Regions from separate parts of the Streptomyces sp. NPDC021622 genome, predicted to be linked through region 2. Evidence: riboswitches for the same ligand, from Rfam matches in the RefSeq annotation. Region 2 holds a riboswitch; the other holds the start of a gene.
What was found. Region 2 has a riboswitch for S-adenosylmethionine ahead of AB0G47_RS02165 (aminotransferase class V-fold PLP-dependent enzyme). Riboswitches for the same ligand answer to the same signal wherever they lie in the genome.
Positions count from the first base shown of each region.

Region 1: another riboswitch for S-adenosylmethionine. It lies ahead of thrC (threonine synthase); the one in region 2 lies ahead of AB0G47_RS02165 (aminotransferase class V-fold PLP-dependent enzyme).

Region 1 covers NZ_JBFACK010000017.1:144,837-148,232, forward strand. The annotation lists gene AB0G47_RS30400 (trehalose-6-phosphate synthase) at 1-221, opposite strand, end outside; gene AB0G47_RS30405 (glucosyl-3-phosphoglycerate synthase) at 345-1,289, opposite strand; SAM riboswitch class I at 1,445-1,574, shown strand; gene thrC (threonine synthase) at 1,592-2,896, shown strand; gene AB0G47_RS30415 (MoaD/ThiS family protein) at 2,994-3,269, shown strand.
Region 2 covers NZ_JBFACK010000001.1:478,183-481,578, forward strand. The annotation lists gene AB0G47_RS02155 (cytochrome bc complex cytochrome b subunit) at 1-430, shown strand, start outside; gene trpD (anthranilate phosphoribosyltransferase) at 566-1,630, shown strand; SAM riboswitch class IV at 1,717-1,833, shown strand; gene AB0G47_RS02165 (aminotransferase class V-fold PLP-dependent enzyme) at 2,024-3,394, shown strand; gene AB0G47_RS02170 (glycerate kinase) at 3,346-3,396, opposite strand, start outside.

The sequences.
Region 1 (3,396 bases), on a different contig from region 2:
GCCACCCCGCGCCGCACGGCCTCCCGGTCGCCGTCACCCAGCGCCGCGCAGACCCACAGGGCGTCCGCCTCGTCCCCGATCGCGCTGAGCCCGGAGACGAGTCCGCCGCCGCCCCGCTTGGCCGTCAGCTCCCCGTTCTCCTCCAGGGTGTACGTGACAGGGCCGCGGTTGGACGCGACGAGGACCTGGGCGGCCGGGGCCGCTGCCTGCTCGGAGACCATGTGCCGAAATCTAGCCCCTCCGGGGAACCCTCAAACGTACGGCCGGACCCCCGCGGGGGCGCGGCCGTATACGTTCCAGGAGCAAGCAGTCGCGTGCGGACCCGCGTGCCCAGTCGGGTACGGCTACGCCACGCGGCGTTCCGCGTACTCCGCGATGTCGGCCATCGGCGGCCGCTCCTCCGTGTCCACGGCGTGGGTGCGCGGCACGAACCCGTGCTCGCCCCGCTCGAACTGCGTGAGCTCGGGGCGTACGAGGTGTCCGCGGGCGAGCCGCAGCTGTGCCGTCCGGTAGATCGCCGCGGCCATCCGGCCCAGCGCCTGACCGTCCTGGTGACGGTGCTTGCGCACACCGACGTCGACCTGCGCGAGCGCGTCGAGGCCCACCGTGTGCAGCGCGTCGACAAGGAGGCCAAGCTCCACTCCGTAACCGACGGGGAACGGCAGCCGTTCGAGCAGCGACCTGCGCGCCGCGTACTCGCCGCCGAGCGGCTGGACGAAGCCGGCGAGCTGCGGCCAGTGCATGTTCAGCAGCGGGCGCGCCATCAGCTCGGTGACCCGGCCGCCCTGACCCGCGGCCTCGCCGAGCGGGCGGTCGTACATCGCCTTCACGAAGTCCACGTCGGGCTCGGTCAGGAGCGGGCCCACGATGCCCGAGACGAAGTCCGCCGAGAACTCCTTCAGGTCCGCGTCGACGAACGCGACGATGTCACCGCCGGTCACAAGGAGCGAACGCCACAGGACCTCGCCCTTGCCGGGCACGGCCGGGATGCGGGGGAGGATCTCGTCCCGGTGCACGACCCGCGCGCCCGCGGCGCGCGCGACCTCGGCCGTGCGGTCCTTCGAGCCCGAGTCGATCACCACGAGCTCGTCGACGAGCGGGGCCTTCTCGACCAGCTCACGGCGGATCTCCGCGACGATCTCGCCGACCGTCTCCTCCTCGTCGAGCGCGGGCAGCACGACACTCACCGACGTGCCGGACACCTTCTTCGCTGCGGTGAGCCGGTCCAGCGGCCGGTCGGCGACGGACCAGGAACGCCTGCTCAGCCAGCGCTCGGCCTCTTCCAGCAAGGTCAGGGTCCTTTCTGTGTGATCCATCTCGCGGTTCGGACGACTATCTCAAGCGTCCAGGCCTTCGGTTACAGTCTTGAACAACGCGGATGACCATCGCATGTCGGGGGTCATCGCGTAACAAATGCACCGGGACCGCGAGCCCGGCGCCATAGCGCTCATCCAGAGGGGCAGAGGGATACGGCCCGTTGAAGCCCCGGCAACCCTCCCGCCGACCGACGAGGTCACGGTGGGGAAGGTGCCAATTCCGTCTCGCGGCGAGATGCGCCGCGGGGAAGATGAGGAGAAAGGGCCTCGCCTCCATGGCTGCGCAGACTGTCGCAACGAACGACACCACCACCGCTACGAACTCCGTAGACCTCGGCCCCGCTTCGGGCCTCTCCTGCCGCGAGTGCGGCGAGCTCTACGCGCTCGGCCCCATCTTCGCCTGTCAGGCCTGTTTCGGCCCGCTCGAAGTGGCCTACGACCTGCCGACCGGTGACCCCGAGGCGCTCCGCAAGCAGATCGAGTCCGGCCCCGCCAACATCTGGCGCTACGCTCCGCTGCTCCCCGTCCCCGCCGACGTGGCCGACAAGCCGAACCTGAACCCCGGCTGGACCCAGCTCGTCAAGGCCGACAACCTCGCCCGTGAACTCGGCGTCGAGCAGGGCAAGTTGTTCGTCAAGGACGACTCCGGCAACCCGACGCACTCCTTCAAGGACCGTGTCGTGGCGCAGGCGCTCGAGGCTGCGCGCGCCTTCGGGTTCACGACTCTTTCGTGCTCTTCGACGGGCAACCTCGCCGGTGCCGTCGGCGCCGCCGCCGCCCGCGCCGGCTTCCGCTCCTGCGTGTTCATCCCGCACGACCTGGAGCAGGGCAAGGTCGTCATGGCCGCGGTGTACGGCGGCGAGCTCGTCGGCATCGAGGGCAACTACGACGACGTGAACCGCTTCTGCTCCGAGCTCATCGGCGACCCGCTGGGCGAGGGCTGGGGCTTCGTCAACGTCAACCTGCGGCCGTACTACGGCGAGGGCTCCAAGACCCTCGCGTACGAGATCTGTGAGCAGCTGGGGTGGGTCCTTCCTGACCAGCTGGTCATCCCGATCGCTTCGGGCTCGCAGCTCACGAAGATCGACAAGGGTCTGAAGGAGCTGATCCGGCTTGGCCTCGTTGAGGACAAGCCGTACAAGATCTTCGGGGCGCAGGCGGAGGGGTGCTCGCCGGTGTCGGCCGCCTTCAAGGCGGGGCACGACGTCGTACGTCCCCAGAAGCCGAACACCATCGCCAAGTCGCTGGCCATCGGCAACCCGGCCGACGGGCCGTACGTCCTCGACATCGCGCGGCGTACGGGGGGTGCGGTGGAGGACGTGAACGACGAGCAGGTCGTCGATGCGATCAAGCTTCTCGCTCGCACGGAAGGGATCTTCGCGGAGACCGCCGGTGGTGTGACGGTGGGCGTTGCCAAGAAGCTGATCGAGGCCGGTCTCATCGACCCGTCCCTCACCACCGTTGTGCTCAACACCGGGGACGGCCTGAAGACCCTGGACGCCGTTGCTGAGACGTCCCAGGCCACCGCGACCATTCGGCCCAGCCTGGACGCGTTCCGCGAAGCGGGTCTTGCAGGCTGAGCTTGTCCGCTTGTCTGCGGGGCCGTCGTGGCTGGTCGCGCAGTTCCCCGCGCCCCTTTCAGGGGCGCTCCCTCCCCGTAACTCTGAGGTGAACCCCATGAGCGTCAACGTCCGCATCCCCACCATTCTTCGCACCTACACCGGCGGTCAGGCCGAGGTTGCCGCCGAGGGGGCGAACCTCTCCGAGGTCATCGCCGACCTGGAGAAGAACCACGCCGGTATCGCCGCCCGCGTCCTGGACGACCAGGGCAAGCTGCGCCGCTTCGTGAATGTGTACGTGAACGACGACGACGTCCGTTTCGAGCAGGGGCTTGAGACGGCCACTCCGGACGGCGCGGGCGTCTCGATCATTCCCGCCGTCGCCGGCGGCTGATCCTTTACGCAAGCACCCTGTGTTATCTCCATTGCCCCCTCCGCGAGAGAAGCGGAGGGGGCAATTCAGTGTGGTTGAGCGCGGTACAGTTGGGAAACGAGCTTCTCCGTTTGTGCCGAGCGCATAT
Region 2 (3,396 bases):
CCTGTGGGCCACGCACTTCCATCTGTCGATCAACTCGATCACCTGGTTCGTGCGGATCGCCTTCTTCGTCTTCCCGGTGCTGGCGTTCATCATCACCAAGCGGATCTGCCTGGGTCTGCAGCGGCGCGACAAGGACAAGGTGCTGCACGGACGCGAGTCCGGCATCATCAAGCGCCTGCCGCACGGTGAGTTCATCGAGGTCCACGAGCCGCTCAACCAGGAGCAGCTGCACACGCTCACCGCGCACCATCAGTACGAGCCGATCGAGATCGGCCCGACGGTCGACGAGAACGGTGTCGAGCGCAAGGTGTCCGGTTCGCAGAAGCTCCGGGCCAAGCTCTCGAAGGGCTACTACGGGGAAGAGAGCCAGATCCCCAAGCCCACCGTCGAGGAGTACAAGGAGATCACGAGCGGCCACGGCCACCACTGATCCCTGAGCTCACAGAGCTCTGACCACAAGGTCGCCACGGCAAGAGCCCCGTCCATTGCGCGGACGGGGCTCTTTGCCGTCCCCGGACCTGGATAGGGTGTCCTTGGCCCATTTATACGAACTCAGGAGCGGCAGATGAGCGCTGTGACCCCCGCAGGAGGCAATACCGCGGCGGGCCGTTCCTGGCCCGACGTACTGAACGGTCTGCTCGACGGGCGCGACCAGAGCGCCGACGACACCGCCTGGGCCATGGACCGCATCATGCGCGGCGAGGCCACCGACGCGCAGATCGCCGGTTTCGTGGTGGCGCTGCGGGCCAAGGGCGAGACGGTCGAGGAGATCTCCGGTCTCGTACGCGCCATGTATGAGCACGCCAATGTGATCAAGGTGCCCGGCGAGACCGTCGACATCGTCGGCACCGGCGGCGACGGCGCCAAGACCGTCAACATCTCCACGATGTCCGCGATCGTCATCGCCGGCGCGGGCGCGAAGGTCGTCAAGCACGGCAACCGCGCCGCGTCGTCGGCAAGCGGTGCCTCCGATGTGCTCGAGAAGCTCGGCGTGAACCTGGAGCTCACGCCGCAGCGGGTCGTCGAGGTCGTGGAGGAGGCGGGCATCACCTTCTGCTTCGCGGTGAAGTTCCACCCGGCGCTGCGGTACGCGGGCGCCGCGCGCGGCCAGCTGGGCATCCGGACCGTGTTCAACCTGCTCGGTCCGCTCACCAACCCGGCCAGGGTGCGGGCCCAGGCGGTCGGTGTCGCCGACCCGCGGATGGCGCCCGTGGTGGCCGGGGTCTTCGCCGAGCGCGGGCATTCCTCGCTCGTCTTCCGCGGCGACGACGGGCTCGACGAGCTGACGACGACGTCGACCTCCCGGGTCTGGGTGGTGCGTGACGGCGCCGTGCGCGAGGAGGCCTTCGACCCGCGCGACGTCGGGATCGACCTGGTGCCCATCGAGGCGCTGCGGGGCGCCGACGCCTCGTACAACGCGGAGGTCGCGCGGCGGCTGCTCGACGGGGAGACCGGGCCGGTGCGGGACGCGGTGCTGCTCAACTCGGCGGCGGCGCTCGTGGCCCTCTCGCCGGGCGAGGGGAGCCTCGTGGAGCAGATCCGGGCCGGCATGGTGCGGGCGGCCGAGTCCATCGACTCCGGGGCCGCGAAGAAGGCCCTGGAGCGCTGGGTGGCGGCCAGCAACCGCTGACGCGGGCCCCGAGTGTGACGCAAGGCGCAGTCCGGATTCTGGACTGCGCCTTGCGCGTCGAAGATCATGTGGCAAGATGCTCAACAGGTCATGAGTGACAGCGATTAGGCCCCGGCTTGCTGTCCGGCAACCCTCCGTCCGTGGCGGGGTGCCCCGGGTGAAGACCAGGCCGTACGCAGCAAGGCGTATGGCAAGCGCGGACCCCTGCGCACTCGATGAGTGTCGCATCCCTGGGGTCCTGGTCCTCAAGGGAGCAGTCTCGTGAGCAAGCGAATGCGATAGGGCTTTCCGGCCCCTTTTCCGCACCCCCTTTTCTCTTCATCACTGCACCGCCCTGCGTGTCGCACGGGCGTCGCTGCAGTGAACTCGCCTGCCTTCCCACGGGAGTTCGCCATGTCTGTTTCCGCCGTCGCCGCCGACTCGTCCGTCTGTGCCCCCCTCTCCGTCCTCGGCCGGGACGTCACCGTGCCGCTCGTCACCGGTGGCGAGGTGACCTACGCCGCGCTCGACTACGCGGCGAGCGCGCCCGCGCTGCAGCGGGTGTGGGACGACGTGGCCGCGTACGCGCCGTACTACGGCAGCGTGCACCGCGGGGCCGGGTATCTGTCGCAGCTCTCCACCGACCTGTTCGAGAACAGCCGGGTCACCGTCGCCGAGTTCCTCGACTGCCGCGAGGGCGACCAGGTCGTCTTCACGCGGTCGACCACCGACTCGCTCAATCTGCTCGCCGCCGCGCTGCCCGCCGACTGCCAGGTCTTCGTCTTCGAGACCGAGCACCACGCCTCGCTGCTGCCCTGGCGCGACGCCCGCGTGACGTACCTGAACGCCCCGCGCACCGCTGACCAGGCCGTCGCCACCCTGGAGCGCGCCCTCGCCGACCGCGAACCCTACGGGCCCGCCCTGGTCTGCGTGACCGGCGCGTCCAACGTCACCGGTGAGCTGTGGCCGGTGAAGGAACTCGCCGCCGCCGCCCACGCGCACGGCGCCCGTATCGTCCTGGACGCCGCGCAGCTCGCGCCCCATCACCCCGTCTCCGTACGCGAGTTGGACGTCGACTGGGTCGCCTTCTCCGGTCACAAGCTGTACGCGCCCTTCGGCTCGGGCGTCCTCGCGGGCCGCTCCGACTGGCTGCAGCAGGCCGAGCCCTACCTCGCCGGCGGCGGCGCATCGCGGAAGGTCGCCCGGCGCACGGACGGCGGCGTGGACGTCGAGTGGCACGACACCGCAGCGCGGCACGAGGCCGGTTCGCCGAACGTCATCGGCGTGTACTCCATCGCCGCCGCCTGCAAGGCGCTGACCGAGGCGGGCTTCGACGAGCTCGTCGCCCGCGAGAACCACCTCATCGCCAAGGTCCGCGAGGGCCTCGCCGAGGTGCCCGCGGTGAAGGTGCTCTCGCTCTTCGGCGACGACGCCCCGCGCGTCGGCGTCATCTCCTTCGTCGTCGAGGGCTGGAACAGCTCGCACTTCGCCGCGGCGCTCTCCGCCGAGTACGGCATCGGCGTACGCGACGGTCTCTTCTGTGCCCACCCGCTGGTGCGCACCCTGCTCGGCAGCGACCCGCAGACCCAGGGCGAGTGCGGTGCCCCCGAGGCCGCGCCCGGCGAGAAGTCGCTGAACGCGATCCGTGTGAGCTTCGGCGCCGGCACCCCTGACGAGCACGTCGAGCGTTTCGTGCGCGCCGTCAAGGAGCTGGTGGCGGACGGCGCGCGGTGGAACTACCGCACCGAGGACGGGCGTTGCGTGCCGGACACCACCGGCGCCTGAGT